One region of the Flavimobilis soli genome, then DNA from elsewhere that is predicted to be linked to it. Evidence: predicted binding sites of a transcription regulator. Region 1 holds the regulator's gene; the other holds the start of a gene.
The links. The regulator HrcA, encoded in region 1, represses chaperone genes, less so after heat shock. The targets are predictions, from matches to a motif close to TTNGCACTCGNNNNNNNCGAGTGCNAA.
Positions count from the first base shown of each region.

Region 2: a site for HrcA is predicted at 10,868-10,894, ahead of ATL41_RS11040 (FmdB family zinc ribbon protein). Genes of this name have one in related genera too.

Region 1 is NZ_PDJH01000001.1:34,346-45,006, reverse strand. It holds gene ATL41_RS00200 (PhoH family protein) at 1-782, opposite strand, end outside; gene ATL41_RS00195 (Gmad2 immunoglobulin-like domain-containing protein) at 928-1,422, shown strand; gene ATL41_RS00190 (hypothetical protein) at 1,472-1,807, shown strand; gene ATL41_RS00185 (16S rRNA (uracil(1498)-N(3))-methyltransferase) at 1,814-2,587, opposite strand; gene dnaJ (molecular chaperone DnaJ) at 2,615-3,727, opposite strand; gene hrcA (heat-inducible transcriptional repressor HrcA) at 3,788-4,807, opposite strand; gene ATL41_RS00170 (DUF3097 domain-containing protein) at 4,999-5,853, shown strand; gene ATL41_RS00165 (DUF2189 domain-containing protein) at 5,917-6,759, opposite strand; gene ATL41_RS00160 (hypothetical protein) at 6,960-7,142, opposite strand; gene ATL41_RS00155 (hypothetical protein) at 7,253-7,873, opposite strand; gene hemW (radical SAM family heme chaperone HemW) at 7,962-9,236, opposite strand; gene lepA (translation elongation factor 4) at 9,233-10,661, opposite strand, start outside.
Region 2 is NZ_PDJH01000001.1:2,422,181-2,443,048, forward strand. It holds gene ddaH (dimethylargininase) at 1-620, opposite strand, end outside; gene ATL41_RS10995 (hypothetical protein) at 623-1,363, opposite strand; gene ATL41_RS11000 (OsmC family protein) at 1,366-1,875, opposite strand; gene ATL41_RS11005 (MarR family winged helix-turn-helix transcriptional regulator) at 1,949-2,437, opposite strand; partial or broken gene ATL41_RS11010 (EamA family transporter) at 2,476-3,291, shown strand; tRNA gene ATL41_RS11015 (tRNA-Arg) at 3,347-3,419, opposite strand; gene ATL41_RS13205 (hypothetical protein) at 3,843-8,705, shown strand; gene ATL41_RS11025 (hypothetical protein) at 8,804-9,106, shown strand; gene mscL (large conductance mechanosensitive channel protein MscL) at 9,198-9,635, opposite strand; gene ATL41_RS11035 (CpaB family protein) at 9,700-10,419, opposite strand; gene ATL41_RS11040 (FmdB family zinc ribbon protein) at 10,525-10,776, opposite strand; gene ATL41_RS11045 (penicillin acylase family protein) at 10,971-13,619, shown strand; gene ATL41_RS11050 (5-formyltetrahydrofolate cyclo-ligase) at 13,672-14,319, opposite strand; gene galU (UTP--glucose-1-phosphate uridylyltransferase GalU) at 14,393-15,313, shown strand; gene ATL41_RS11060 (molybdopterin molybdotransferase MoeA) at 15,321-16,547, shown strand; gene ATL41_RS11065 (GNAT family N-acetyltransferase) at 16,544-17,158, shown strand; gene ATL41_RS11070 (hypothetical protein) at 17,228-18,406, shown strand; tRNA gene ATL41_RS11075 (tRNA-Ala) at 18,505-18,577, shown strand; gene ald (alanine dehydrogenase) at 18,654-19,775, opposite strand; gene ATL41_RS11085 (ABC transporter ATP-binding protein) at 20,006-20,868, opposite strand, start outside.

The DNA.
Region 1 (10,661 bases):
TCGTCGAGGATGATGAACGCGTCGTTGAGCGTGCGACCGCGCATGTAGGCGAGTGGCGCGACCTCGATCGTGCCGGACTCCATGAGCCGCGGGATCGACTCGGGGTCGATCATGTCGTGCAGCGCGTCGTACAGCGGGCGCAGGTACGGGTCGATCTTGTCGGTGAGCGTGCCGGGCAGGAACCCGAGCCGCTCCCCCGCCTCGACCGCGGGCCGGGTCAGCACGAGCCTGCTGACCTTCTTCGCCTGCAGCGCCTGCACGGCGGTCGCCATCGCGAGGTAGGTCTTGCCCGTGCCTGCAGGGCCGATGCCGAACGTGATGGTCGACGACCCGATCGCGTCGACGTAGCGCTTCTGACCGAGCGTCTTGGGTCGGATCGTCCGGCCACGGTTCGACACGATGTCCTGGCTGAGCACCTCGGCTGGACGCGGCGCGCCCTGCGAGGCGAGCATCGCGACGGACCGCGACACGACCTCCGGGCTGAGGGGGGTCCCGGCCTCCGCGAGCTCGAGGAGCTCGTCGACGAGGCGGACAGCGAGCGCCACGTCGCCCGCCGGGCCGCTCACGGTGATCTGGTTGCCGCGCGCGTGCACGTCGACGCGTTCGAAGCCGTCCTCGATCGCCTTGAGGACGCCGTCCTGCGGGCCGAGGAGGGCGACCATGTCGACCTGGGGCGGGACGACGATCCGGTGCTCGAGCCGGGCGCCGGCGCGCTGGCGCGTGCGGGCGGGCGCTGCGTCGTCGGGGCGTCCCGGTCCTGCTGGTGCTGTGGTCTCTGGCATGGGCCGGCCTGAGCCGTCGTCCTCCGCGCTGGTACGTCCTGGTCACGAGCAGTCTACCGACGCCCTGCCGTGTCGACCGCCCGGGGACGACGCGCTGCTGGCAGAGTGGGTCCACCGTCACGTCGGTCCAACCTCAGGAGGCACCATGTCCCGCTCGACCGCCCGGTCCGCGCTCGTCCTCGCGCTGCTCGCCGGCTCGCTCGCGGCGTGCGCCGACGAGGGGACGCCCGCGGCGACCGCTCCGACGACGTCTGCTGCCGCGAGCTCGGCGCCCGCGACCACCACTCGCGCTCCCGAGGAGGCCACGCCCGAGCCCACCGCTGCGGAGCCCGCGACCAACGGCACGACCGTCCTGACAAGCCCGCTCGACGGCGCCGTCGTCACCGGACCCACCGTCACGATCGCGGGCGAGGCGACGGCGTTCGAGGGGAACCTCAGCTGGGTCGTGTACCCCGCGGACGGCTCCTTCGAGGAGCCCGCGCAGCAAGGCAGCACGATGACCGGTGCGAACGGTGAGGTCGGCCCGTTCGAGACCACGGTCGACCTCGAGACCGGCAGCTGGACGATCGCGGTCTTCGAGGCGTCCGCGATGGACGGCGAGCCGCTCAACCTCGTCTCCGCGACGATCGACGTCAAGTGATGCGGACGATCTCGGGGTTGGCGCCGCGTCTCGGAGCAGGGCACGTCTGATGGGCAAGCCACAGCGGGTCCAGGTCACCGGCGTCATCGTCCGCCAGGCGTCGTACTCACGCACGCCGGTGTGGGAGTTCCAGTACCCGCTGCCGGACGGTACGTGGGCTCTGGGGCGCGCCCGCGGCCCGATCAGCGCGGGAGGGCTTGCCACGATCCGCTGGCGCGAGGGCACGCCCGTGCCCGTCTACGTCAACGTGGCCGACGTCCGTGACGCGACGCTCGTCCCGACCGGAGGGATGACGCCGCTGGCGTTCGTCGGCATCGTCCTCGGCGTCGTCGCCGTGGTCGGTCTCCTCGTCGGCACGGTCGTCGCCGTGGTCAACCTCGGCTGACGCGGTTCAGCGACCGCCCCAGAAGCCCAGCCGGTCCGCGAGGAGCGCGAGCGCGACGGGACCCGCGGTCGAGGTGCGCAGGACGTGCGGACCGAGGAGCACGGGCTGTGCGCCCGCGTCCGTGAGCTCCGCGAGCTCCTCGGCGGAGATACCGCCCTCAGGCCCGACGACGACGAGAACCTGGGCGTCCGCGCCAGGTCCCGGGAGCGCGGCCGCCGAGATCGGCGTCGTCGCCTCCTCGTGGAGGACGAGCACCGCTCCCCCGCCCGCGACGACCTCGGCCGTGCGCGCGGCGAGGCGCGACGTCGTCAGCGCCTCCTCGACCTCGGGGATGCGCGCGCGGCGCGCCTGCTTCGTCGCGGTGCGGACGGTCGCGACCCAGCGGGCGCGCGAGCGCGCCGCGCGGTCGCCGCGCCACACGACGATCGACCGCGAGGCCTGCCACGGGATGACGCCGTCGACGCCCACCTCGGTCGCGGCCTCGATCGCGAGCTCGTCCCGGTCGCCCTTGGCGAGCGCCTGGACGAGCACGAGGTGCGGGACAGGGTCGCGGTCGCGGCACACCTCGTCGACCTCGAGCGTCACCTGCGAGTCGTGAACGTCGCGGATCGTGCAGCGCAGGCGCAGGCCCTCGCCGTCGACCACGTCGATCTGCTCGCCGGGGCGGCGACGCTGGACGACGCCCGCGTGCCGGCCCTCGGGGCCGTCGAGGACGTAGACCGAACCGACGGGGTACTTCTCGAGCCTGGCGGACTCAGCCAGGAACACCGGAGCGCTCATCTGCGCACCCTCTCACGTCGCGTGCGGTCAGCGGCCTGCGATCTTCTCGCGCAGCCGCTGGAAGACACCGGGGTGCGCAGCGGAGACCTTGGCCTCCGGCTTCTCCTCGCCGCGCAGGGCGGCGAGACGACGCAGCAGCTCGGCCTGCTCCTCGTCGAGACCGGTCGGGACGACGACGTCGACGTGGACCTCGAGGTCGCCGCGCCCGCCGACGTGGAGGTGGCCGACGCCGAGGTTGCGCAGCGTGACGGTGTCACCGGGCTGCGTGCCGGGCGGGCACACGACCTCCTGGACGCCGTCGAGGGTCTCGAGCTCGATCGTGGTGCCGAGGGCGGCCGCAGTCATCGGGATCTCGAGCGTGCAGTGCAGGTCGTCGCCCCGGCGGATGAAGCGCTCGTGGCGCTTCTCGCGGATCTCGACGTAGATGTCGCCGGCCGGGCCACCGGCGGGGCCGGCCTCGCCCTGGCCGGTCATCTTGATGCGGGTGCCCGTGTCGACGCCGGCGGGCACCTCGACGACGAGCGTGCGGCGGCTGCGCACGCGGCCCTCGCCGGCGCAGTCGGGGCAGGGCTCGGGCACGGTCGTGCCGTGGCCCTGGCAGGCCGAGCACGGCGCGGTCGTCATGACCTGGCCGAGGAAGGACCGCGCGACGCGCTGCACCGAGCCGCGGCCGCCGCACACCTCGCAGGTGCGCACGGACGTGCCGGGGCGGCAGCAGGAGCCGCCACAGGTGGAGCAGACGACGGCCGTGTCGATCGGCAGCTCGCGGCGCGTGCCGAAGGTCGCCTCCGCGAGGTCGATGTCGAGGCGGACGAGCGCGTCCTGGCCGCGACGCGAGCGCGGCACGGGACCGCGCTGGGCCTGTCCGCCGCCGAAGAACGTCTCGAAGATGTCCTGGAAGCCGAAGGCGCCGCCCTGGCCACCACCAGGTGCCGACGGGTCGGTGCCCATGTCGTACGACTGGCGCTTGTCGGGGCTGCCGAGGACCTCGTAGGCGCGCGTGACGTCCTTGAACCGCTCCTCGGCGTCCGCCCCGGCGACGTCCGGGTGCAGCTCGCGTGCGAGCTTGCGGTATGCCTTCTTGATCTGGTCCTGGGTCGCGTCACGCGGGACGCCGAGGATCTCGTAGTAGTCCGTCACGAAGCTGCTTCCTGGTGGTGGGTCGAGGGTGGCGCGGGCCCGCAGGGCGGGCGCGTCCGCTCAGGTGGCGAGGATGCGTGTGAGATAGCGGGCGACCGCGCGCACCGAGGCGATCGTCCCCGGGTAGTCCATCCGGGTCGGGCCGATCGAGCCGAGCAGCGCGACCGAGTCACCCTCAGTACCGTAACCGGTACTGACGACAGAGGTGACGGAGAGGCCCGCGTGCTGGGTCTCGTGCCCGATGCGCACGGCGACGCCGTGCGAGTCCTCGGCCATGTCGGTGAGCAGGCCGAGCAGGACGACCTCCTCCTCGAGCGCCTCGAGGACGGGGCGCAACGAGTGCTCGAGGCCGGCGTCGCTGCGCGCGAGGTTCGCGGTGCCCGAGAGCACGATGCGCTCCTCGGTCTCCTCCGCGAGGGTGTCCGCCAGGAGGTCGAAGATCTCCTGGACGAGCGGGCGCTGCGACTCCTCGAACTCGTCGAGGAGACCCGGCAGCGCCTCCCGGATCTCGGGAAGGCGGCGTCCGAGCACGGCCGCGTTGAGGCGACCCCGGACGATGGCGATGAGCGCCTCGTCGACGCCCGCGCTCAGGGCGAGCGTGCGCTGCTCGACGCGGCCGGTGTCCGTGATGATGACGACGAGGAGCCGGTCCCCGGGGACGGGCACGAGCTCGAGGTGGCGCAGCCCCGACCGCCGCAGCGACGGGTACTGCACGACGGCGACCTGCTGGGTGAGGTGCGCGAGGAGGCGCGACGCCCGGAAGATCACGTCGTCGAGGTCGACGGCCTGGTCGAGGAACGTCGAGATCGCACGGCGCTCGGGTCGCGAGAGCGGCTTGACCTCGGCGAGCTTGTCGACGAAGAGCCGGTAGCCGCGGTCGGTCGGCACGCGGCCCGCGGACGTGTGGGGCTGGGCGATCAGCCCCTCCTCCTCGAGCGCGGCCATGTCGTTGCGGATGGTCGCGGGCGACACCCCGAGGTGGTGCCGCTCGGCGAGAAGCTTCGAGCCCACGGGCTCGCGCGTCGTCACGTAGTCCTCGACGATCGCACGCAGCACGTCGAGCCTGCGCTCTGTGCTCATACCTGCGCCGCCTCCTCCGTCGTGCCCGTCCGTCGCCGGGCGTGCCCGCTGTTCGCACTCCCGGCCTTCGAGTGCCAATCCTAACGGTCCGGCGGGCTGCAGGGCCGCGGTCTGCGTCACGCTGTCCGCGAAGTCTCGGACACCGCCGCACCGGCCCGGAACCGGCCAGCACCCGCGGGTAAGGTGACCGCGTGCACGATCGATACGGCTCCGACGTCCTGTCCGGCGGCGCGGACCACCACCGCCGCCGCCCCGTCTCCCGTCCCGTCCCCGCCGAGCGCGGGACGGTCGTCGAAGAGGTCATGACCGGCTGGGTCGGCGCGGTCGTCCGCGTCGAGAAGTCCGGCGGCCAGCACGTCGTCGAGCTCGAGGACCGTGCGGGCCGCACGCGCACGTTCCCCCTCGGCCCGGGCTTCTGGATCGACGGCGAGCCGGTCGTGCTCACGCCACCCGTCAAGAGCGCGCCCGCCGCCCCGACGCGCACGGCGTCGGGCTCGACGGTCGTCCGCGACGCCCGCGCACGTGTGGCGCGCGGCTCGCGCATCTGGGTCGAGGGCAAGCACGACGCCGAGCTCGTCGAGCGTGTCTGGGGCGACGACCTGCGCGTCGAGGGCGTCGTCGTCGAGCTGCTCGACGGGGTCGACAACCTGGCGGACGCCCTGCGCGAGTTCCGGCCCAGCCGCGAGCGTCGGGTCGGCGTGCTCGTCGACCACCTCGTGCCCGGCTCGAAGGAGCGCCGCCTCGCCGACGAGGCGCTGCGCCTCGTGCCCGACGGCACCGTCAAGGTGCTGGGCCACCCGTTCGTCGACGTCTGGCAGGCGGTCCGCCCGGCGCGTCTGGGCCTCGAGCGGTGGCCCGTCATCGAACGCGGCACCGAATGGAAGACCGGGATCCTGCGGGAGCTCGGCTGGCCGCACGCCGACCAGGCCGACGTCGCGCAAGGGTGGAAGCGGATCCTCGGCACGGTGCGCTCGTACGCCGACCTCGAGCCCGCCCTGCTCGGTCGAGTCGAGGAGCTCATCGACTTCGTGACCGAGCCCGTCTGACCCAGCCCGTGGTACGCGAGAGGCCCGGCACCCCCACGGGTGCCGGGCCTCTTGCGCTGAGCGTCAGACCGGCTGCTCGCCGACGACGCGGCGGTAGCAGTACGCGGTGGCGATCATCGCGACGGGCATCGACACGATGAGGCCGACACCACAGATCGCGCTGCCCACGGCGTTCGCGACGTAGACGAGAAGCATGAGGAGCGCCACCTGACCAGCGTTCTTCAGCGCGACGTCGACGCTCGCCTTGATCGCGTCGACGGCGCCGAGGCCCTTGTCGATCGCGAAGTGGAGCGCGAAGATGCCGAAGAAGCCGACCACGAGCGGGCCCACCACGACGACCGTCGACACCGCGGAGGCGAGGCCGACCAGGAGCGCCGTCAGGAGCGCCTTCGAGAAGTTCGGGACGGAGAAGAAGTCACCGACGGTGATCTGTCGGCCCGTCGTGGCGACGAGCCCGACGTTCGTCGCCGCCGCCTGGAAGAACATGCCGAGCACGAGCGAGACGCCGAAGAAGAGCACCATGCTGCCGAAGCCGACCGCGAGGAAGCCCCCGCTCGAGTCGAGCGACGACGCCGCAGCGGCGCCACCGATGATCATCGCGTAGAAGATGCCGATGAGGACGCCGATGCCGACGCCCCACACGAGGGCGCCGAGGATGATCGGGCCGACGTTCTTGGTGAACTTCTCCCAGCCGTAGGAGAAGGCCGCGCCGACGTCGATCGGGCTCTGACCAGGACCTGGCTGGAACGCCTGCTGGCCGTAGGGCTGACCGGCGGGCGGCTGCTGACCGTAAGGCTGCTGGCCAGGAGCGGGCTGCCCCGGCGGCGGCGTCGGAGCGCCGTACGGCGGCTGGCCGTCCGGGCCGGGCACCTCGCCCGGGTACGGCGGGACGTTGCTGTCAGACATTCGTTCGCTCCTCAGATCGGGGCAGGACTTACCGGCTGTCGCCGGGACATCGTGCGATGCCGCACGTCATCGCCCCACAGCGTAGTGACGAAAGGCCCAGATGCCCATGGGACATGCCCCTTTCGCGGAGGTTCACCCGTGCAGGGACGCCGACGGGCGGCGGCACCAGGTGCCGCCGCCCGTCCGCGCCGCCGTCAGAACTAGGCGATCGGCTGCCCCAGGATCCGCTGGAACCCGTAGGCGCTGTAGAGCGCGGCGAGCGGGATCGCGACGACGAGACCGATGCAGCAGGCCAAGAAGCCACCGATGATGAAGATGAGCCCGCCGGCAAACGTGGCGAGGGCCGCGCCCGGGCGCTGCGCGAAGAGCTGGATGCTACTCACGATCGGGCTGATCCCCGCGGCTCCAGGCTCTGCAGCGAACGCGCCGACGAACAACGTCAGGGCGCTCAGCGCGATCCCCGCGAGCGGCGCGACGAACGGCGTGCGGTCGATCAGGACGGTCGCCGCCGGATGACGAACGCAGAGATGAGGGTCGCGTTCGCGTTGACGGTCGTGAAGAACGAGCTGAACGTGACCGTCTCGCCGCGGACCTGCCGGACGGCGTGCTGGGTCAGCTTGATCGTCAGGATCGCGACGATGACCTCCGAGGCCAGGTCGCGAAGGAGCGCCGTGGCCGCCCACGTGGGGGTCGGGAACAGGTTCGCGGCGTTGAACGACTCGCCGTTCACGTTCGCGTTCCAGTCGACCGGCCCGCCGAGGAAGGTCGAGATGACCAGGCCGACGCCGATGCAGACGGCCATCAGGCCGAGCCACATCCCCGCTCGCGCCCCGAACGCCTTCCACGCCACGGTGAAGCCCTCACCGAACGAGAACGGTCCGATGGCCGGGACGCCGAGGCTGCTCCCGCTCGTGCTCGGGAACTGCCCGTAGGGCTGCTGACCGAACGGCGGCTGCTGGCCATAGGGCTGGCCGTAGGGAGGCTGCTGACCGTACGGCCCCTGCCCGCCGGAGGGCTGGCCGTAGGGCGGCTGCTGGCCGTAGGGCTGCTGGGGCTCCCCGGGTCCGGGCGCCCCCTCGCTGCCGTTCGGGTTCGGGGGAAGGCCGTCGCTCATCGTGTCTCCGCTGATCGGTGCTGTACGTCCGGAGGACCGTAGCAGCGCACGCGGCGCGGTGCGCTGCACGACGCACCAGGACCCGCTGTCAGTCGGTCAGGTCCCGCACGACGGCATCCGCGAGGAGCCGTCCCTGCCGCGTCAGCAGGGCCCGGCCCTGCACCGCAGCGCGACCGTCGAGCAGACCCGAGGCGACGTGACCGGCGACGGCGCGCCGTCCGGCGTCGGACAGTACGGACAGGTCGAGGCCCTCCGCGAGGCGGACCCCGAGCATGACCCTCTCGAGCGCCGCGGTCGACGCGTCGATCGCCTCGCGCCCCGCGGCAGGGCTCTCGCCCCGCTCGAGCGACGCGGCGTACCGCCGCGGGTGCTTGACGTTCCACCAGCGCACCCCGTCGACGCGAGCGCCGTCTTCGGCCATGAGAGGGCCGCCGACGTACGAGTGCGCGCCCGGCCCTACGCCCCACCAGTCGTCGCCGCGCCAGTAGGCGAGGTTGTGGCGGCACGCCGCGACCGACCCGTCGGCGCGCGTGCGCGCCCAGTTCGACACCTCGTACCAGTGCAGGCCAGCGGCAGCCAGCAGGTCGTCGGCAAGCTCGTACTTCGCCGCCTGGTCGTCCTCGTCAGGCAGCGTCAGCTCGCCGCGGCGGACCTGCACCGCCATCTTCGTCCCCGGCTCGACGACGAGCGCGTACGCCGAGACGTGGTCGACCCCCGTCGAGAGCGCGCTCTCGACGCTCGTGCGCCAGTCGTCGAGCGACTCCCCCGGGGTGCCATAGATGAGGTCGAGCGACACGTCGAGGCCCGCAGCGCGCGCCCACGCGACGACGTCGGGGATGCGCGCCGGGTCGTGCGTGCGCTCGAGCGTCGCGAGCACGTGCGGGACGGCGGACTGCATGCCGAACGAGACGCGCGTGAAGCCGGCATCCGCGAGGGTCTGCAGGTACTGCGGCGAGACCGAGTCCGGGTTCGCCTCGGTCGTGACCTCGGCTCCCTCCTCGAGACCCCACGCGTCCCGGATCCCGTCGAGGATCCGCGCGAGGTCGCTCGCCGGGAGGATCGTCGGGGTGCCCCCGCCGAAGAACACCGTCGAGACGGGACGCCGCGGGAAGCCCGCACGCTCGAGCACGCCGCGCCCGAGCGCGATCTCGCGCAGCGCCGTGTCCGCGTACGAGTCCTGGCTCGCACCGCCGCCCAGCTCGGTCGCCGTGTACGTGTTGAAGTCGCAGTAGCCGCAGCGGACCGTGCAGAACGGCACGTGCACGTACACGCCGAACCTGCGGTCCGGCGTCGTTCCCCCCGCCCAGCGGGGCAGGGCGCCGTCGAGCGGCGCGGGCTCCCCGTCCGGCAGGGCAGGCGTCACTTCTTGCCCTTGTCCTTCGGGTCGGCAGCGTCGGACGACAGCGCGGCGATGAACGCCTCCTGGGGGACGTCCACGCGACCGATCGTCTTCATGCGCTTCTTGCCCTCCTTCTGCTTCTCGAGGAGCTTGCGCTTGCGGGAGATGTCACCGCCGTAGCACTTCGCGAGGACGTCCTTGCGGATCGCGCGGATCGTCTCGCGGGCGATGACGCGCGCGCCGACGGCTGCCTGGATCGGCACCTCGAACTGCTGCCTCGGGATGAGCTCCTTGAGCTTGCCCGTCATCATCACGCCGTACGCGTACGCCTTGTCCTTGTGCACGATCGCGCTGAACGCGTCGACCTGCTCGCCCTGCAGCAGGATGTCGACCTTGACCAGGTCGGCCGCCTGCTCGCCGATGACGTCGTAGTCGAGCGACGCGTAGCCGCGCGTCTTCGACTTGAGCTGGTCGAAGAAGTCGAACACGATCTCCGCGAGCGGCAGGAAGTAGCGCAGCTCGACGCGGTCCGCCGAGAGGTAGTCCATGCCCTGGAGGTCGCCGCGCTTCGTCTGGCAGAGCTCCATGATCGCGCCGATGAACTCGCTCGGTGCGAGGATCGTCGCCTTGACGACGGGCTCACGGACCTCGCCGATCTTGCCGCCGGGGAACTCGCTCGGGTTCGTCACCGTGACGACGGACTTGTCCTCCATCGTCACCTCGTAGATGACGTTGGGGGCCGTCGAGATGAGGTCGAGGTCGAACTCGCGCTCGAGGCGCTCGCGCACGATCTCGAGGTGGAGCAGACCGAGGTAGCCGACACGGAAGCCGAAGCCGAGCGCGACGGACGTCTCGGGCTCGTAGACGAGCGCGGCGTCGTTGAGCTTGAGCTTGTCGAGCGCGTCGCGCAGCACCGGGTAGTCCGAGCCGTCGATCGGGTAGAGGCCCGAGAAGACCATCGGCTTGGGGTCGGAGTAGCCGCCGAGCGCCTCGGGTGCGGGCTTCGCCGCGTTGGTGACCGTGTCACCGACCTTCGACTGGCGCACGTCCTTCACGCCCGTGATGAGGTAGCCCACCTCGCCGACGCCGAGACCGTCGGTCGGCACCGGCTCCGGGGAGGACACGCCGATCTCGAGGAGGTCGTGGGTCGCCTTGGTCGACATCATCGCGATGCGCTCGCGCGGGTTGAGCTTGCCGTCGACGACGCGGACGTACGTGACGACGCCCCGGTACGTGTCGTAGACCGAGTCGAAGATCATCGCGCGGGCGGGACCGTCGGGGTCCCCCACGGGCGCCGGCACGGCCTCGACGATGCGGTCGAGGAGCTCGGTGACGCCCTCGCCCGTCTTGCCGGACACCTTGAGGACGGTCTCGGGGTCGACGCCGACGAGGCCGGCGATCTCCTCCGCGTACTTCTCGGGCTGCGCAGCCGGGAGGTCGATCTTGTTG
Region 2 (20,868 bases), 2.4 Mb from region 1:
TCCGTCGCGAGCAGCGCGTCGGGGAAGAGGTCCCGCAGGCGCTCCTGCGACGGGCCGCTGAATGCGCCCGGCAGGTAGGCGACGTCGACCTCCGGGCCCCCGTCGAGCCCCTTGAGCACCATGAGCGCGGTGTCGAGGTGGTAGAAGCGCGGGTCGACGAGCTCGAGCGTCACAGCCTCGCGCCCGAGGACGGCGCTCGCCTCGGCGTGCGCCTCGCGCGACGTGCGCAGGCCGGTCCCGGCGAGCAGCAGGTCACCCACGAGGAGGAGGTCGCCCTCGCCCTCGTTCGTCTCGGCGGCCTCGTGCGGGTGGAAGCCGAGCTCGGCCAGGCGCGCGAGGTACGCGGGCCCCTCGGCCGCGCGCTCGACGTGCGAGAACTTGGCCTCGTACGCGACGCCGTCGACGACCGTCGCGCCGTTGGCGGCGTAGACCATGTCCGGCAGCCCGGGGAGCGGGTCGATCAGCTCGACCGTGTGCCCGAGGTCCCTGTGGACGTCGCGCAGCCGCTCCCACTCGGCGACGGCCTTCGCCTGGTCCACCGGCACGGAGGTGTCCATCCACGGGTTGATCTCGTACGACACGGTGAAGTAGGTCGGCGGGCACATGAGATAGCGGGCCACCGTCACGCTCCCTCGACCTGGCGCGACGCGTCCGCCGGAGGCGCCGGCTCGACGACGCGCGCCGGCTCTCCGACGCGCAGGGGCGGTGGGCCGAACGCCCCTGCCGCCTGTCGGACGACACCCTTGGCGAGCGCACGGCCGCCGATCGCCCCGACCGCGGCGCCGACGCCGAACGGCACGAGCCGCCCGAGCGCGAGGCCCGACTGCTTCGCGAGGTAGCGCTTGAGGAAGCGTCCCGTGAGCACCTTGTTGACGCGCTTGATCGTGTTCGACGGCGCGGCCGCGACCAGGACGCGACCCCACGCGACCGGGCTGATGCCCGCGGACGTGAGCGCCTTGGTGCCGTCCTCGCCGAGGACCGTCGCCAGGACGAGCGCCCGTCGCCGCTCGACGTCGTCGACCGCGATGCCGTGCACGTCCGCGACCGCGAGCGTGTACGCGGCCGACGCCGCGAAGAAGGCCGCGAGGTCGCTGACCGTGAGCGCGGCAGCGGTTGCGGTGCCGACCGCCGGGACGGCGGCCGCCGCGCCGACGGCTGCCCCGGTCGAGGTGACGACGCGGAGGAGCTCCTTCTCGAGGAGCGCGAGGATCTGCTCGGCGTTCGCCTCGGGGTTGCGTGCCGTCAGCCGGTCGACGTGCGCGCGGATCACGGGCGACGGGACCCGGATCGCCTTGTCGAGAGCGGCCTCGAGCGCGGTGCGGTCGTCGGGGCCCGTCCCGGAGATCTGCGCGGCGGGGGCCATCGTCAGATGCCGTCCTCGGACGTGTGGGCGACCGTCTCGCCCGAGGCCTCGTCGATGACGCTCAGGGTGACGGTCGCGCCGGACTTGATCGTGCGGCCGACCGTGCAGCTCGCGTCGATCGCACGGCTGACGACGGTCAGCAGGCGGTCGCGGGCGTCGGGCTCGAGGGCGGAGAGGTCCACCTCGAGCTTCTCGACGAGCTCGGTGTAGCGCTCCTCCTCGACGTTCTTCACGGACGTGACGTCGATGCGTGCCTTGTAGTCCGGGCCGAGGCGTCGCGCGAACGAGACGTCGGAGGACAGGCCCGTGCAGCCGACGAGCGCGAGCTTGAGGAGCTCGCCCGGGGTGAAGCGGCCGTCATGCTCCGTCGAGCCGATCGCGACGCGGGCACCGCGGCCGTTGAAGCCGGCGTACTGGCGGGGGCCGACGCGCTCGATCCAGACGGCGTCGGGGGCGACGGCAGGGACGGATTCCTCGGCGAGGGCGGCAGCGAGAGCGGGGTCGATGGTCATGGGCTCAGTTTTCCACGGCCCTGCGACGTGCACCGATCGGCTGGCCTGTGCTCCCGACAGGAGAGACCGGGCGTCAGTCGTCGAGCGCGGCGAGCCAGGTGGCGAGGATGCGTTCGAGGTCGTCGGCGTCCTTCGACGGCAGGGCCGCCAGGAGGCGCGCCTCGTTGGCGAGGTGCTCGGTGAAGGCCGCGTCGATGAGGGCGCGGCCCTCAGGGGTGAGCGCGACGACGCGGCTGCGGCCGTCGCCGTCGGCTGGCCTGCGGGTGACGAGGCCTGCGGCAGCCAGCCGGTCGACGCGCTTCGTCATCGCACCGGTCGTGACCATCGTGTGCGCGCTCAGCTCGCCTGGGGTGCGTTCGAAGGGGGCGCCCGTGCGACGCAGGGTGGCGAGCACGTCGAACTCACCCTCGGTGAGTCCGTGGCGGCGGTACACGACCTCGAGGTGCTCGGTGAGGGCGTTGGCGAGCCGGTGGAGGCGGCCGAAGACGCCCTGGGGGCGCGGGTCGAGGTCGGGGCGCTCGCGGCGCCACTCGTCCTGGATGCGGGATACGTGGTCAGACACATGGACAGAATACCTTCCGAGGAAGCAAACTATCTTCCATGGAAGATAACCGTCGATGGATCGCCGTGACCGCGATCGCGCCCGTCCTCTGGGGCAGCACGTACTACCTCACCCACGCCGTCCTGCCCGACGGCGCACCGCTCTGGGGAGCGATCCTGCGCGGGCTCCCCGGCGGTCTCCTGCTCGTCGCCCTGCGCCGGAGTCTGCCGCGCGGCTCCTGGTGGTGGCGCGCCCCTGTGCTCGGCGCCCTCACGACCGGGCCGTTCTTCGTGCTCGTCTACGTCGCGGCGCAAGCGCTGCCCACAGGCGTCGCCTCGATGATCATGTCGCTCTCGCCCGTCGCGATGATGGCGCTCGGCTGGGGGCTCCTCGGCGAGCGCCCCGGCGCCGTCGCCGCGCTCGGCGCTGCCGTCGGGATCGGCGGAGCTGTGCTCATCCTCGCCGGCGGAGGAGGGGCGATCGACCCGTGGGGCGTCCTGGCGTCCATCGCGGGGCTCGTCATGTCGTCCGTCGGCTTCGTGCTCGCGCGCCGCTGGCGCACGGGCGTCGACCCGGTCGCCCTCACCTCGTGGCAGCTCGTCTCGAGCTCGCTCGTGCTCGTGCCCGTCGCGCTCCTCGTCGAGGGGGCGCCGCCCCGGCTCGACGGCGGTCAGGTCGTCGCGTTCGTCTACATGAGCGTCGTCGCGACCGGACTCGCGTACGTCGCGTGGAACCTGGGACTCGCGCACCTGCCCGCCGGGACGGTCGGCGTCGTCGGCCTGCTCAACCCGGTCACGGGCGTGCTGCTCGGCACCCTCGTCGGAGGGGAGTCGCTCACGATCCTCCAGGGCGTCGGCGTCGTCGCCGTGCTCGGGGGGATCGGTCTCGCGCAGGTGCGCGGAGCCGGACGGCGGGCCGAGGCCCGTGCGGTGCGCCTGGGCAGACTCGAACTGCCGACACCCGCTTTAGGAGAGCGGTGCTCTATCCACTGAGCTACAGACGCAATCCCGACCGTCGCGGTCGGGCGTGACGAGCCTACTCGGTCGACCCTCGTGCCCCCGAATCCGCGCCCGTTTTCGGCGGGAGTTCACGACAGGATCGAAGGTCCCGTCGGAAACGACGGCGCGTCATCTCGACCGGTGTGACGCACCCGCGTGCCAGGCGTCTCAGGGCGACGACACCGGGAAGAACTCGCCGCTCGCAGCGCGTTGACACCGGGTGGACGAGCGTGCAAGATCATCCATGACGGCGCGCATCGCCTGCCCCCTGCGCGGTGCGCGCTGTCCCTCATTCTCGGCCCTCGAGCCGTGACTCCCACCCTCCGAACGGCCGTGGAAGTCCCTTGTCTCGGGCCTCGCAGACAGCCCTGCGGCGCGTCACCCCCACTCTCACCCCGCTGCCGGTTAGCGTTTCCAACGTGAATGTCATGGCCAGCAACCAGCGTCCCGAGGGGGAGCAGCCCGTCGGCGCCCCGAGCGCGCCCACGATCGTCGCTGCGCCCACGACCTCCCAGATCGTCGCGCGGTCCGTCAGCGGGTGGCGCACCGCGCTCGCCGCCCGCGCGGGCGGGTCCTCGCTCGCCGACATCCGCCTGCTCGGCGACGCCGTCCTCGACCTCACCGCCGCGCACCCGTCGGGCATCGCCCAGCTCTTCGCCGGGCGGCCGACCCAGCTCGCCAACATCTTCCGCGAGGGCGTCTCCCTGCCCACCGCGCGCCGCCGGGCACGGGCTGTCGCCGCACGCGCCAAGGAGCAGACCGAGCGCTACGGCATCGCGCCCACCTACCTCGCGATCGGGATCGCGACGTGGACCGAGGAGGTCGGCGACGAGTCGGCCGACGACGTCGCGGCCCTCGCCCGCATCGCCGGCGCCGCCCCCGATCCCGCCGGCTCGACCGACGACGAGCCGCGCGAGACGCGCCGCACCGTCCGCGCCCCCGTCCTGCTGCGCCCGCTGCGCCTCCAGGCGCGCGGCTCGGGCGAGTCCGACTACGAGCTCATGCTCGAGACGTCCGCCGAGCTCAACCCCGTCCTGTCCCGCGCACTGCGCGCGCGCGGCGCGCTCCTCGACCCGGTCGCGCTCGCGCAGTCCGCGTTCGACTCCGGCGCGTTCGCGCCGAGCATCGTCACCGACCGCGTCCACGCGCTCGGCTCGGCCGTGCTCACGGACTTCACGCTCACCGAGAAGCTCGTCGTCGGCTCGTTCGTCCACCCGGGCCAGGCGCTCGTCGACGACCTCGACGAGCTCTCAGGCCTTGACCACCACGAGGTCGTCGCGGCGCTCGCGACCCTCGCCTACGAGGACGAGCACCTCCAGGCGCACGCACCCGCCACGACGCCGACGCGCACGTCTGCGCTGCCCGCCGGCGCCGTCGCCGCGGACGCGCAGGACGACGACGCGACCACCGTCGACGAGGCGCCTCTCGCCGACCCGACGGACGACGTCGCGGCCGCGGTCGCGCGCGCCTTCGTCCCGCAGACCCTGCCCGAGGTGCGTCAGGGCGACGAGGACCCGGCCGACGAGCGCGGCGTCGGTGACCTCGACCCCGCGCAGCGCCACCTGCTCGACGCCGTCACGAGCGGCCGCCACGTCTTCGTCGACGCGCCCGCCGGCGCAGACGTGCCCGGGACCGTCGCCGCCGTCGTCGCGGACGCCGCCGCCTCCGGCCGCTCCGTCCTCTACGTGCCGGGCCACCGCCGCGCTGCCGAGCAGGTCGTCGCCCGCATGGAGAGCCTCGGTCTGTCCGACCTCCTCATGGACATCGAGCCGTCGCCCACCTGGCGCGCGGGCGTCTCCCGCCGCCTGCTCGCCGCGATGACGCTCGAGCCGCCGTACATCGACCGGCACGCGCTCGGCCGCCTGCGCGCCGACCTGATCGACACCCGCCGCCGCCTCGCCGGCTACATCGAGTCGCTGCACCTCGTGCGGCGTCCGTGGGGCGTCTCGGCGTACGACGTCCTCCAGGCGCTCGCCCGACTGACCGCCGCGCGCCCGTCGCCGTCGACCCACGTGCGCCTGTCGCCCGCGACGACCGCCGCGCTGACCGACGACGTGCGCCAGGACGCGATCGACACGCTCATCCGCGTCTCCGAGCTCGGCGCCTTCACGATCCGCCCGACGTCGACCCCCTGGTACGGCGCGGACCTCGTCGACGACGAGGCCGCCCGCGACGCGTACGCGCGCGCCGACCGCCTCGCGAACGACCTGCTCCCGCGCCTCGACGCGCAGATCGAGCAGGTCCGCGCGTCGTCCGGGCTCGTCGAGCCGACGTCGCTGCGCGCCTGGGGGGAGCAGCTCGCGATGATCGCGGGCCTGCGCACGACGCTCGACGTCTTCCAGCCGATCATCTTCGAGCGGACCGCTGCCGACCTCGTCGCGGCGACCGCGACGCCCAAGTGGCGCGCGATGAACGCCCCCGAGATGACCGGCCGCCAGCGCCGCCGTCTCGCCAAGCAGGCGAAGGACATGCTTCGCCCGGGCACCCGGGTCGACGACCTGCACGGGGCGCTCGTCCAGGTCCAGGCCCAGCGCGAGCAGTGGACGGCTATGTGCCCGGGTGGCGGCTGGCCGCGCCTGCCCGAGGGGCTCGCCGTGATCGAGGCGACCTACCGGGAGGTCCTCGAGGACGTCGAGGCGCTCGAGCCTGTCCTCGCGTCGACGCCTGCGGGCGGTGGCCTCCTCGACATGCCGATCGCCGCGCTCGTCGAGCGCACGGAGCGCCTCGCAGCAGACCGCGCGGCGCTCGACACGCTTCCCGAGCGCACGGCGCTCCTGCGCGACCTGCGCGCCGCGGGCCTGTCCGCGCTCGTCGACGACCTGCGCGACCGCCACGTCTCGACGGGCCTCGTCGGCCCCGAGCTCGAGCTCGCCTGGTGGTCCTCGGTCTTCGAGGAGATCCTGCGCCAGGACGTCGCGCTCGCGGCGTACGACGGCGCGGCGCTCGAGGCGCTCGCCGCTCGCTTCCGCGAGCTCGACCGCGCGCACGTCGCCGCGCTGCCCGGCCCCGTCCTGACCGCTGCGATCGGCGAGGCGACCCTCGCGATGCGCAAGCACCCCGAGGACACCGAGGAGCTCTTCGCCGAGCTGCTCGAGGGCCGCTTCACGGGTCTGCGCGACACGACCTCCCGCTACGGCCACCTGCTGCGCTCGCTGCGCCCCGTCACGGTCGCGTCGCCGACGCTCGTGCCGCACATCCTGCCGCCGACCAGGACGGTCGACCTCGTCATCCTCGACGCGGTCCAGCACCTCCCCGCCGAGCTGCTCGTCCCCGCGATCGCGCGCGCACGCCAGGTCGTCGTCATCGGCGACGCCCGTTCCGCGTCCGGCGCGGCGGTCCGCGACCTCGCACGCGTCCTGCCGACCGTGCCCCTGCGCGCGCAGGTCTCGTCGCGGGACCAGGAGCTCGTCGAGTTCCTCACGAAGCACGGCTACGGCGACGTGCTGCGGCCGACCCCGCTGCCCGTCTCGCGGGATCTCATCGACTTCCAGACGGTCGACGCGTCCGGCATGCCCGACGCGACGACCGGCACGGTGCAGACGACGCAGGGCGAGGTCGAGCGGGTCGTCGAGCTCGCGATCGAGCACGCGCTCGTCCGCCCCGAGGAGTCGCTCGCGATCATCACGCTGAGCGAGCTGCACGCAGACCGCGTCCGCGAGGCGCTCCTCGGCGAGGTGCGCCGCAACCCGGCGCTGTCCTCGTTCTTCGACCCGGCCGCGCACGAGCCGGTCGTGATCGCGGACCTCTCCGCGGTCGCTGGCCTCTCGCGCGACGCCGTCATCATGTCGGTCGGCTTCGGTCGCACGCCGCACGGCCGCGTCCTGCACCGCTTCGGTGCCGTGTCCGAGCCTGCAGGCGAGGCGATGCTGCTCGACGCGCTCGGCGTCTCGCGCGCGCGCCTGACCGTCGTCTCGTGCTTCGGCTACGAGGACCTCGACCCGGAGCGTCTGCGCACCCCCGGTGCGCGCCTGCTGGGCGACCTCCTCGAGTTCGTCGAGCGCCGCGCTGCCCAGGGCCCGCGCTCGATGCTCGCGGACGGCATGGAGACGGACCTCAACCCGGACCGTCTCGTGATCGACCTCGCCGAGCGCCTGTGGCGTGCCGGCCTCATGGTCGAGACGGACTTCGGCATGCGCGGCGGGGAGCGGATCCCGCTCGTCGTCGGGCACCCCGACCTCCCGGACCGCATGCTCGTCGCCGTCCTGACCGACGACGCCGCGTACGTCGCGGAGCCGTCCGTGCGCGTGCGTGACCGCCAGCGGGCCGAGCGCCTCGAGGCGCTCGGGTGGACGGTCGTCCAGGTGTGGTCGGCTGCAGCCTTCCTGGACCCTGTCAAGGAGGCGAGCCGCATCCGGCAGGTCGTGCTCGACGTGGCCGCGAGCATGTTCGAGCAGCCGATGTTCGGCGGCCGCGAGGCCGCGAACGTCCCCGTGACGCTGCCGGCGGTCGTCGACCCGATCGAGCTCGAGAGGCCGGTCGAGCCGGTCGCTGGCGAGGCGTCGGGCGACGTCGTCGTCGAGGACGCTCCGTGCGTCGCAGACGTGGCCGTCGGCGCGGCTCCTGTGGACGACGTGGCCGCGCCTGCCGTCGCCGAGCCCGTGGTCGCGCCGCGCGACGACGCACCCGAGCAGCCCGTCCGGCCGGTCGACGGCGTCGTGACGCCGTCGTTCGCAGCCGCGATCTCGGGGGAGACGCCCCGCGCGAACCCGTACGCACCCGGATGGGGCGCGCCCGCCTGGGCGCCCGTCTCGGGTGAGACGGCGGCGGACGTGTCGAGCGTCGCTTCCGCGCACGAGACCGGCGTCGCGCAGTCGACGCTGTCCTCCGGCTCAGCGCGCTCGAGCGTGTCCGGCGTGAGCGCCGCGACCGCGGCCTCGGCCGCCTCGACGGCCGAGGAGGCGCACGTCGCGCCCGCTGCGGCGGCCGACGTCGTGTCACCCGGCTCGGCGTCCGAAGTCGTCGAGGGCGCGCGCCACACCGGGCCCGAGTCCGTCATGCAGGGCGGCTTCGCGATGGTGGGCGGGGTGCAGGTCGACCTCGTCACCGCCGCCTCCGACACGACCGTCGAGTCCGTGCGTGCTCCGCGCCCCGACGTCCAGCCCGGCCTGCCGATCAACGCCTACGGCGACAACGAGATCGACGAGCTCGCCGCGTGGATCCGCTCGGACGGCATCGAGCGCGACGCCGAGCAGCTCGCGGGTGCGCTGCGCGCGGAGCTCGGGGTCGTGCGTCGGTCGAACCGTGTGGACGCGGCCGTCAACGCGGCTGTGCGCCGCGCGCTCGAGGGCTGAGCGCGGGCCCGGACCCTGTCTCGGCGGCCGTCCAGCCGCCGGCACCGGCTGCCCGGGCGCAGGCGGGAAGGGCATCGCCCGCCTGGGATGATGGTGGCGTGAGCCAGCACGATCCCCGCCCCGACCAGCCCGCGCCCGACCAGCCCGACGTTCCTGCGGCCGCCGAGGCCGCAGCCGGGGCGCCGCAGGGCGGAGCGACGGTGACGGACGCCGGTGCGGCGGCTCCCCGCCGCAAGCACCGGCGTGTCGTGCGCCGCGGCACCGAGACGGCGGAGGTGTCGGGGATCAGCGCTGACGAGCGGGGCGAGGGGTGGTCCGAGGGGCCTGCCCGTGAGAACGACGACGCGCACCTCCTGCGCGACCTGCCACCCCACTGGGGCGGCGCAGGCTACCGCGACTGACGGGAAGGCAGCAGACGGAGACGAGGAGAGAGCCGGTCCCACGGGACCGGCTCTCTCCTCGTCTGTGCTGTGCTGCGGTGCGGGGAGGACGTCAGAGCGTCGGGGTCGTCCCCGGGGCTTCGCTCGTGGCGCCGCCGTTCTGCTGCTTGAGCAGGTCGCGGATCTCCTGGAGCAGCAGGATCTCCTCGGACGGGGCTGCGGGCTCCGAGACCTCACCACGCTTGCGGGCCTGCGCGAGCTTGTTGATCGGCAGGATGATCACGAAGTAGATGACGGCCGCGACGATGAGAAAGTTGATCACCGCGTTCAGCACGAGGCCGGGCCGGAACACCGAGTCGTTGATCGTGAATGCACCGACCGACGACAGGTCCGGAGCCGCGAAGAACGCCGCGATGAGCGGGTTGATCACACCCTCCTGGATCTTCGCGACGATGTCCGAGAACGCGGTGCCGACGATCACGGCGACTGCCAGCTCGATCACGTTGCCGCGGAGGATGAACTCCTTGAAGCCGTTCAAGGTCTCCTTCATGCGTCGTCTCCCTCGGGGACTTGTCCGTATGTGGCGCGCCCTCGTGGACGCCGTCTCGTCAGCATCATTGCACGATGACCGCGCCGACGTAGCCCGAGAGCGAGGCGTCCACGAGTGCGAGACCCTCGTCAGGCCGCACCGCGACGAGGACGGTCGTCCGCGCGCTGCTCGCAGCAGGGGAGCCACCCAGGAGGCCGCCGTCTGAGGCGGTCTCCTGGTCGTCGCGCGACGGCAGCACGAGCGCGCCACGCGCGACGACACGGGTCTCATCGTCGCCGTCCGTGCTGCGGCCGCGCACGAGGTTGACCCGGTCGCCTGGCTTGAGCGCGGCTGCGACGGCCGGGTCGGTCAGCGTGACCGGGACGACGACGTCCCCGTCGCGCGCGAGCCCTTGGGCGGGGGAGCTCGCGAGCATCGAGGGGCACAGGAGCGTCCCGGCGGGCAGCGCGACGACGAGGGTCTCGTCCTCGATCTCGCCGGGCGTCGTCACGGCGCAGGCCGGCCCGAGGTGCGTCGGCAGCCGGGCGATCGTCAGCGCGAGCGGCTCGCCCGGCGCGGTGTCCCGGGCGAGGGCGACCACCGGGCGGGTGGGCGCGTGCGGGGTGCGCACGGCCGCGACGACCGCGACCGTCGTCGCGGCGAGCGCGAGGCACGTCGCGACGACGCGCCAGCGCCAGAGGTGGGTGCGCAGGCGTTGTCTGCGGCGGGCGGCCGCGGCGCGGTCAGAGTGCGCGCGGCCGGGGTGTGCGGTTCTGTCGGATCCGGGCGTCGGGAGCGGAGGCATGCCGGGACGCTAGGTCTGCCACGCTGCGGCCGACCCGCCGACAGGAGGACATGCGGAGGGGGCTCTCCGACGGTCGCCCTGTGGGCAGCCGCCGGCGCCCGCCGGTCAGGACGCCGCGGGCGCCGAGGACGAACCGCCGGACGACTTCGACGGGGACGCGGGGACCGAGCTCTTCGAGCCCGAGCGCGAGTCGGTGCGGTAGAAGCCTGACCCCTTGAAGGTCACGCCGACCGTGCTGAAGATCTTGCGCAGGCGACCCGAGCACTCCGGGCACACCGTCAGGGCGTCGTCGCTGAACGACTGCTGGATGTCGAAGCTGTGACCGCACGCGGTGCAGGTGTACGCGTAGGTGGGCACTGGCGGAACTCCTCAAGGACGGCGACGTGACGTGCTCCGAGCGGGATGTGGGCGAGTACCGTCCGGCGCGGCGCCGACCGGTCGGCCGCCCTTGGCACTCCAGCTCTCCGAGTGCTGATTCTAACGCGCTGTGCCCGCGCCCGGTCTGACGGCTTCCTCACACCTCGTCCAGCCTCTCGGGCTAGGCTCGGCCTGTGCCTCGTCGTGCCCGCCTCCTTCGTCGTTCCCTCATCGTCGTCTCCGCGCTCGTCGTGATCGTCCTGGTCGCCGCGAGCGTGATCGTCGTCGGCGCGGTGCGCCGACCCTTCCCGTCCGCGTCGGGAGAGGTGCCGATCGCCGGGCTCCAGGCGGAGGTGACCGTCGAGCGAGGGCCGCAGGGCGTCCCGCAGATCACCGCGACGTCGAGCGCCGACCTCTTCCGCGCGCAGGGCTACGTCCACGCGCAGGACCGCTTCTTCGAGATGGACTACCGCCGCCACGTGACTGCGGGCCGCCTCGCCGAGCTCGTCGGGGACAACCCCGACGCGATCGCCGCCGACCGTGTCGTGCGCACGTTCGGGTGGCGCCGGGTCGCCGAGCAGGAGTGGGCGCTCCTCGACGAGGCGACGCGCGCCAACCTCACCGCCTACGCGGCGGGCGTGAACGACTACCTCGCCGGGCGCGGCACGTCGTCGATCGCGGTCGAGTACACGGTCCTCGGCATGCAGGTGAAAGTCACGGCTCCCGAGCCGTGGGACCCGATCGACTCGGTCGCGTGGCTCAAGGCGATGGCGTGGGACCTGCGCGGCAACTACGACGACGAGCTCGACCGCGCGGCGACGTACGGGATCGTCGGCGACGTCGAGCAGGTCGAGCAGCTCTTCCCGCGCTACGCGCGCACCGGCAACGCCCCGATCCTCGACCGCAAGGAGCTCACCGAGCAGCGCAAGGCCCGCGCGGCGGGCGAGGGGGAGGCCAGCGGCAGCACGGGCGCGCGCACGACCGCCGACGCGCAGGACGACGTGCCGTGGGGCGACGCGTCTCTGCAGGACGCCGTCGAGACGGCCGCGGCCGCGCTCGCGGCCGTCCCGCAGACCGTCGCGCGCGGCGAGGGCACGGGCTCGAACTCGTGGGTCGTCTCGGGCGACCTCACGGCGACCGGCAAGCCTCTCCTCGCGAACGACCCCCACCTCGGCCTCGCTGCGCCGAGCATCTGGCACCAGGTGGGCCTGCGCTGCGCTCCCGTGTCCGACGCATGCCCGTACGACGTCTCCGGCTTCTCCTTCGCAGGCTTCCCCGGCGTGATCATCGGGCACAACGCGTCCCTCGCGTGGGGCCTGACAAACCTCGGCGCCGACGTCACCGACTTCTTCATCGAGGCGATCAAGGACGACACGTACCTGCGCGACGGCGAGTGGGAACCGCTCACCCTGCGCGAGGAGACCATCAAGGTCAACGGCGGGGACGACGTCGTCATCACCGTCCGCGGCACGGTGCACGGCCCGGTCGTCTCGGGCGAGCTGGGCGACGTGGTCGGCGCGCTGCGCACCCCCACGGGCACCGCGCCGGGCACGGGGCAGACGTACGGCGTCGCGCTCTCGTGGACTGCGCTCACCCCCGGCCGGACCGCTGACGCGGTGTTCGCGCTCAACCGCGCCGAGACCGCCGCGGACGTCGCCGCGGCTGCCGCGCTCTTCGCGGTGCCCTCGCAGAACATCGTCTTCGCGACGACCGACGGTCACATCGGCTACCAGGCCCCTGGCCTGATCCCCGTTCGCGCGAACGTCCCCGGGACGTCCGCGTCCGACGGCACCTGGCCGCGACCGGGCTGGGACTCGCGCTACGACTGGACCGGGTTCGTCGACGCCGAGGACATGCCCGCCGTCCTCGACCCTGCCGAGGGGTTCATCGTCGCGGCGAACCAGGCAGTCACCGAACGCGGTGTCGAGCCGTACCTCACCTCCGACTGGGACTACGGCTACCGGTCAGAGCGGATCCGCGCGCTCATCAAGGGCCAGGTCGAGTCCGGGTCGCCCGTCACGGTGGACGCGATGGCGGCGCTCCAGTCCGACGTGTGGAGCCCGTACGCGCACCTGCTGGTGCCAGCGCTGCTCGACGTCGAGCTCGAGCCTGGCTTCCTCTCCGAGGGGCAGGACCTCCTGCGGGACTGGGACTACGAGATGGACGCCGACTCCGCCGGCGCCGCCTACTTCGCGGCCGTGTGGTCGCACCTCCTCGAGAAGACCTTCGGAGACGACCTGCCCGCGTCGATGCAGTCGTCCGGCGGCAGCCGGTGGCTCGCCGTCGTCGACGAGCTCATGGCGGACCCGACGTCGAAGTGGTGGGACGACCGCCGGACGGTCAACGTCGTCGAGACGCGCGACGAGATCCTCAAGGAGGCTCTCGAGGGCGCCCGCCTCGAGCTGACGACGACGCTCGGCAAGAACCCGTCCGAGTGGCAGTGGGGGCGTCTGCACCAGCTCCGCCTCGCGCACCCGGTGCTCGGCGGCGACAGCGTGCCCGCTCCCGTGCGCATGCTCGTCAACCCCGGTGCTGAGCAGCTTTCGGGCGGCTCGTCGATCGTCAACGCGACGTCGTGGGACGCCTCCGCGCGGCACGAGGTCACCGGGGCGCGAGACTTCTCGGTGACGGCGGGTCCGTCGATGCGCATGGTCGTCGACCTCGCCGACCTCGACGCGTCACGCTGGGTCGTCGTCACCGGCGTCTCGGGTCACCCGGGGCACACGCACTACGCCGACCAGCTCGGCGCGTGGGTGCGCGGGGAGACGTTCGCGTGGCCGTTCTCCCCGGAGGCGACGACGGCCGCGGCGCGGGCGACGCTCGTGCTCGAGCCGACCGAGTAGCCGCCGCCGGCGCCTCGGCTCGACCGAGTGCCGCCGCGGGCGGCTCGGGCCGTCAGACCTGCGACGTCGCGGGGATCGACATCCAGCCCGACGGAGTCACGACCGCGTCGACCGGCACGTCGTGAGGCTCGTGGGGGATGGGGCGCTGCGCGGCGTCGTAGATCTCTTCCGGGAAGACCATCGCGACGACGGGCGCCTCCGGGCGCTTGTGGCTCAGCGCGCGGTCATACCAGCCGCCGCCCTGACCGAGGCGCATACCCGTCGTGTCGACGGCGAGCGCGGGCGCGATCACGACGTCGGCCTCCTCGAGCGCCTCCGGGCCGTGCGCCTCCGTACCGGGCTCCGGCGGACGGCCGGGGGCGCGCTCCTGCAGGTCGTCGGTACCCGCGTAGGGCGCCCAGCCCCGCTCGAGGCCCGCACCGAGGACGGGCAGCAGGATGCGCACGCCGCGCTCTGCGAGCCGCTCGATGAGCGGCAGCGTCCCGGGCTCGTGCGGGCGCGACACGTACGCCGCGACGCACCTCGCGCTCGCGAGCTGCTCGCTCGAGACGAGGACGTCGGCGAACGCCTCAGCCGCCTCCTGACGGAGCCTCGCCGACCGCTGCTGGCGGTTCGCACGGACAGCAGCCCTGAGCACGTTCTTCGCATCCTCGATCTCGAGAGCCGCGTGGATCGGGTAGGGCTGTGTCGCTCCGTTCATGGGCCCAGTGTCTCAAAGTTCTGTGCGCCGCCCGTCATCTGCGCAGACGCGGGACCGCGGCTACGCTCTCGTCATGGCGATCACCAAGGCAGTCATCCCCGCAGCAGGACTCGGCACCCGCTTCCTCCCGGCGACCAAGAGCACGCCGAAGGAGATGCTCCCCATCGTGGACAAGCCGGCGATCCAGTACGTCGTCGAGGAGGCCGTCGCGGCTGGCCTCGAGGACGTCCTGTTCATCACCGGTCGCTCCAAGCGCAGCCTCGAGGACCACTTCGACGGCGTCCCCGAGCTCGAGGCGAACCTCGAGGCCAAGGGCGACGAAGACCGTCTCGAGGCAGTCAAGGAGTCGACGAATCTCGCCGACATCCACTTCGTCCGTCAGGGCGAGCCGCTCGGCCTCGGCCACGCGGTCCTGCGCGCCAAGCACCACGTCGGCAACGAGCCGTTCGCGGTGCTCCTCGGTGACGACCTCATCGACGCGCGCGACCCGATCCTTCCCGTGATGACCGCGGTCGCCGAGCGCACGGGGGGTTCCGTCGTCGCGCTCCTCGAGGTCGACCCGGCGCAGATCTCGCTCTACGGCTGCGCAGCCGTCTCTCCGGTCGCCGAGGTCGGCGACGGGCTCGAGGTCGAGGCCTCCGACGTCGTCCGGATCGACGCTCTCGTCGAGAAGCCCGCGGCCGAGGACGCGCCGAGCAACCTCGCGATCATCGGCCGCTACGTCCTGAGCCCTGCCGTCTTCGAGGTGCTCGAGCGCACGAAGCCCGGCCGCGGCGGCGAGATCCAGCTGACCGACGCTCTCGCGGAGCTCGCGAGCACGCCCGCCGAGCAGGGCGGCGGCGTGTACGGCGTCGTCTTCCGGGGCCGGCGCTACGATACGGGCGACCGCCTCGACTACCTCAAGGCCGTGGTTCAGCTCGCGTGCGACCGTGAGGACCTGGGCGGTGACTTCCGTGACTGGCTCGAGGGCTATGTGAGGACGCTGCAGCCGTGATGCGATCGTGAGACCGGTCCAGACCCACCTCTCCGAGGCGCTCGCTGCGCTGCGCCCGGTCCCGCCGCTCGACGTCGTGCTCGCTGATGCAGCGGGCTGCATCCTCGCCGAGGACGTCCTCGCCCCTGCGGACGTACCAGCGCGCGATGTCGCGCTCCACGACGGCTACGCGGTGCGGCACGACGACGTCTACGGGGCCGCGGACGGCGGAGCGGTCACGCTCCCCGTCGTCCAGGACGTGTGGTCCGGTGCGGTCGAACCCGTGCGCCTCGTGCCCGGGCAGGCGATCCGTGTGAGCACGGGTGTGCCCGTGCCGCTCGGCGCGGACACGGTCCTCCCGCTCGAGGTGACGGACCGCGGCACGGCCACCGTGCGCGTGCTGCGCCCGACGCCTGCGGGCGCGGGCGTGCGCCACGCGGCGGCCGACGTCGTGGCGGGCCAGGTCGCGATCGGGGCGGGCGTGCGGCTCGGCGCCCGCCAGATCTCGCTCGCGGCGGCCCTCGGCCGCCAGCGGCTGCGCGTGCACCCGCGGCCGCGAGTCGTCATCCTCCCCGTCGGCTCCGAGCTGATCGAGCCGGGCCGCCGGGGTGACGGCGTCTACAACGCCAACGGCCAGGCGCTCGCGATCGCCGTCCAGGACGCGGGTGCCGTCGCGATCCCCGTCGCCGCGGTCTCGGACGACCGCGCGACGCTGCGCGAGATGATCGAGGACCAGCTCGTGCGCGCGGACCTGCTCATCACGACGGGCGGTCTGTCCGAGGGCACGCACGACACGCTCAAGGACGTGCTCGGTCCCCTCGGTACGGTGCGGTTCGACCACGTCGCCGTCAGCCCCGGCCGGCACCAGGGCTTCGGGATGCTCGGCGAGGGGGACGACCAGGTCCCGATCTTCGCGCTGCCCGGCCAGCCGGTCGCGGCGCAGATCTCCTACGAGGTGTTCGTGCGGCCCGCCCTGCGCGCGATGGCCGGGAAGGCCGACCTGTTCCGCCCGTCGGTCGCTGCGTACGCCGACGTCGCGTGGAGCAGCCCGGCGGACGTGCGCCAGTTCGTGCCCGCGCACCTCGTCGGCAGCCCCGACGAGGGCTACCGCGTCACCCCGGTCGGTGACCCGGCGACGATCGACCAGCTCTCTCTGTCGGCCCTGTCCGACGCGAACGCGCTCGCGGTGGTCCCGGAGCAGCAGACGTTCGTCCAGCTCGGCGAGCGCGTGAACTGCCTGGTCCTCGAGGGATGACCGTCGGCTGGCCCGTGGTCCTGCGGGACGACACCCCGGCGGGCAGCGTCGTCCTGCGCCCGCTGCGCCGTGCCGACGCGCAACGCTGGACCGAGCTGCGGGTGCGCAACGCCGCGTGGCTCACGCCGTGGGACGCGACCACACCGGAGGGGCACTCGTCGCCGCCTGGGACGTTCGCGTCGTACGTGTCCGCGCTGCGCCGCCTGGCCCGCTCGGGCACGACCCTGCCGTTCGGCCTGGAGCTCGACGGCGAGCTCGTCGGGCAGCTCACGGTCTCGTCGATCACCTACGGGTCGCTGTGCTCGGCGAGCATCGGCTACTGGATCGCGCAGGAGGCTGCGGGCCGCGGTGCCGTGCCGACCGCCGTCGCCCTCGCCGTCGACCACTGCTTCTCCGCGCTGCAGCTGCACAGGATCGAGATCAACATCCGTCCCGAGAACGCGCCGAGCCTGCGCGTCGTCGAGAAGCTCGGCTTCCGGGACGAGGGCGTGCGCGAGCGGTACCTCCACATCCAGGGGCGGTGGTGCGACCACCGCACGTTCGCGCTCACCTCCGAGGAAGTTCCGGGTGGCCTCCTCGCCCGGTGGCAGGCCGCCCGCGAGGGGCGTTAATCACAACCGTGTAAGACACGCCGTGCCGCGTGCACGGCCACCCGAGCGCGCTCGCATACCGTCAGAACGGTGGAACCAATTCCAGGCGGGGCCGGGATCCTGGCCCTGGTCGGGTTGTGGGTCGCCTACCTGCTCCCGCAGCGGACGCGTCATCGCGACCAGCTGCTCGAGGCCAGGTCCGACGACCGCTTCTCGGGCTCGATGCGGATCCTCGCGGTCGCACGACCGGCTCGCGCCCTCGGGGACGAGAACCGGGAGTGCCGGCCGGGACAGACGAAGCACGACCAGCTGCTCACGGGTTCGATGCCCACGGTCAGCGCAGGACAGATCACCGGACGCGCGAAGGGAGCGCAGGACATGGACCGACCCACCACGGGTGCGCAGCGCACGGTGTCGCCTGCCGGGCGTACCCGACCTGTGTCCGCGCGACCCATGACGCCTCGCAGCAGCGACGCCGCCCGCGAGGCCGCAGCGCAGCGCGCCCGCCGTGCCGCGATCGCCGAGCAGCGAGCTGCCGCAGCGAAGCGCCGGCTCGCCCTGACCCTCACGCTCCTGTCCGCGTCGGCGATCGCCTGGACGGCGGTCTCCGCGTTCACGATCCCCGTCGTGATCCCGTCCGTGCTGACCGCGATGCTCGCGGGCGTGCTCGTGCTCGGTCGCCGCGCGGTCGTCGCCGGTCGCCGCGCGGACGCTGCCGCGGCCGCGCAGGCCCGCTCCGGTGCCGCACCCGCGAAGACGCGTCCGTCGGTCACCGGACGAGCGGTCCACGCGAGCGACGTGAGCACCCAGATGATCTCCTCGGACGCGGTGCGCGCGGTCGTCGCGCAGAGCTTTGAGGAAGCGCAGAGCTCCGAGGAAGCGCAGAGCACCGAGAAGGCCGTGACCGTCGAGTCGACGGCGTCCGAGCCGGTGGCGTCCGGGGCAGAGGTTGCGGTCTCGGAGGCCGAGGAGTCGGCTCCCGCGGCGAAGGCCACCGAGGCCACGCCGGCCCCTGCGACCGTGGTCGAGGAGGGCGGCGAGCTCGCTGGCTTCTCGCTCCCGCGCCCCACCTACACGATGAAGGCCGCAGCCCCGCGCCGCGAGCCTGCCCCGCTCGACGACGCCGACGTGACGACGCCCAGCAACGCGTCCGAGCGTGCGAGCAGCGCGAGCGCCTCGAGCGCGGAGGAGTCGGAGGCCGTCTCGACCGAGGGTCTCGGTCTCGACCTCGACGCGATCCTCGCCCGGAGGCGCGCCTCCGGCGAGTGACTCGCGGCTGTCTCGGCCGCCCCGGCGGGGAGGCTCTGACAGCGCGACACGGATGTGCAAACCACGCGGTGCAGGTGCTAACCTAGGTATCGCTTCACGGGGCTATGGCGCAGTTGGTAGCGCGCTTCGTTCGCATCGAAGAGGTCAGGAGTTCGAATCTCCTTAGCTCCACCGGAAGCCCAGAGGGACCGTCTCACCGAGACGGTCCCTCTGGCGTTTCACCAGCCTTTCGGCGCGCCGTGCCAGGTCAGAGGCGGTGCGCCCGCGCGACCGCCGCGTTGCGGACCTCGCCCGCGTGCGTCGTCAGACCCGCCTGCAGGCCCGCGAGCAGCGCTGCGCGGCGCGGGTGCACGTCCCACGTAGGGCCGGTGCTCTCGGCGATCGCGGCCCCGACGTTCGCGAGCTCGTGGAGGTAGGGCAGCGTCGCGTTCGTGAGCGCCCGCGTCGACGTCACCGGAACCGCGCCCGGCATGTTGGTGACCGCGTAGACGGTCGTCCCGTGGACACGGTAGGTCGGCGACTCGTGGGTCGTCGGACGCGAGACCTCCGAGCAGCCGCCCTGGTCGATCGCGACGTCGACGAGCACCGAGCCCGGGCGCATGCGCGCCACCAGGTCCTCCGAGACGAGGTGCGGCGCACGCGCGCCGGGCACGAGGACCGCCCCGATCACGAGGTCGGCGTCGAGGAGGAGCGGCTCGATCTCCCACGGGTTCGACATCGCTGTGCGCACCTGGCCCGAGTGCTCGGCGTCGATCGCGCGAAGCACGGCGGGGGACACGTCGACGACGCACACGTCGGCGCGCATGCCCGCCGCGACCTGCGTCGCGTTGCGTCCGACGGTGCCGCCGCCGAGCACGACGACCTTGGCGGGCGGGGTGCCCGGCACGCCTCCCATGAGCGTGCCGCGTCCGCGCGGCCGCATGAGCTCGACGGCACCGACCTGGGCGGCGATGCGTCCCGCGACCTCGCTCATCGGGGCGAGCAGCGGCAGCGAGCCGTCCGGCGCCGAGACCGTCTCGTAGGCGACCGCGGTGACGCCGTTGTCGATCAGGGCGCGCGTCCCCGCGAGGTCCGCGGCGGAGTGCAGGTACGTGAACAGGAGCAGGCCGTCACGCATGAGCGGGTACTCCTGGGGCAGCGGTTCCTTGACCTTGCAGATCATGTCGGCCTGCTCCCAGACCGCGGCGGCGTCGTCGACGACGGTCGCGCCTGCGGCGCGGTACTCGTCGTCGGAGAGCGCTGAGCCGGCACCGGCGCCGGACTGGACCACCACCTGGTGGCCGGCGCCCGTGAGCGAGTGGACGCCAGCCGGCGTCACGGCGACGCGGTACTCGTGGACCTTGATCTCGGTCGGGACTCCGATGCGCACGTCTGGCCTCCGCTGCAGGAACCGCTCTTGCACTCACGGTAGACCTGCGCGCACGCGCGCGGGCGGTCAGGCGGGTCGGTCCGGCTGGGGGAGATGCGGCGGCGGACGGGCCCCGCGAGCGCGAGCGGCCTCGAGGGCGTGGCCCCGCGGGAGACGAGCAGAAGTCGCGCGGGGACGACGGAGGGCGGGGCGCGTGTCGCGCCCCGCCCTCGTGAGGTGGCTCGGGAGGCTCAGGCCTCCTGGCGAGCGTTGGGGTCGCCGATCGCGGACCCCTTGAACTGGCTCTCGTAGAGCGCGTGGTAGACGCCGCGGCGCTCGAGGAGCTCGGCGTGCGTGCCCTGCTCGACGATCGCCCCGTGCTCCATGACGAGGATCGTGTGCGCGTCACGGATGGTCGAGAGGCGGTGCGCGATGACGAACGACGTGCGGTCGGACCGCAGCGCCGCCATCGCGTGCTGCACGAGCAGCTCGGTGCGCGTGTCGACCGACGACGTCGCCTCGTCGAGGATGAGCAGCGACGGCTGAGCGATGAACGCGCGCGCGATCGTGATGAGCTGGCGCTCGCCCGCCGACACGCTCCCGCCTTCCGCGTCGATCACAGTGTCGTAGCCGTCGGGGAGCTGCCGCACGAAGCGGTCGACCATCGTCGCCTTCGCCGCCTCGACGACCTCCTCGTCGGTCGCGTCCAGGCGGCCGTAGCGGATGTTCTCCCGGATGGTGCCCTCGAACAGCCACGCGTCCTGGAGCACCATGCCCGTGCGGCCGCGCAGCTCGTCGCGCGAGAGGTCGCGGATGTCGACGCCGTCGACCAGGATCCGACCGCCGCCGAGCTCGTAGAAGCGCATGACGAGGTTGACGAGCGTCGTCTTGCCCGCGCCCGTGTGCCCGACGATCGCGACCGTCTGCCCCGGCTCGACCGTGAAGGACAGGCCTTCGATGAGCGGCTCCTCCGGGTCGTAGCTGAAGGACACGTCCTCGAAGACGACGCGGCCGTTCGCGGTCTCGGGGAGCGTGGCACGCACGTCCTCCGGCTCCTGCTCGTCGGCGTCGAGCAGCTCGAACGTGCGCTCCGCGGAGGCGACGCCGGACTGCA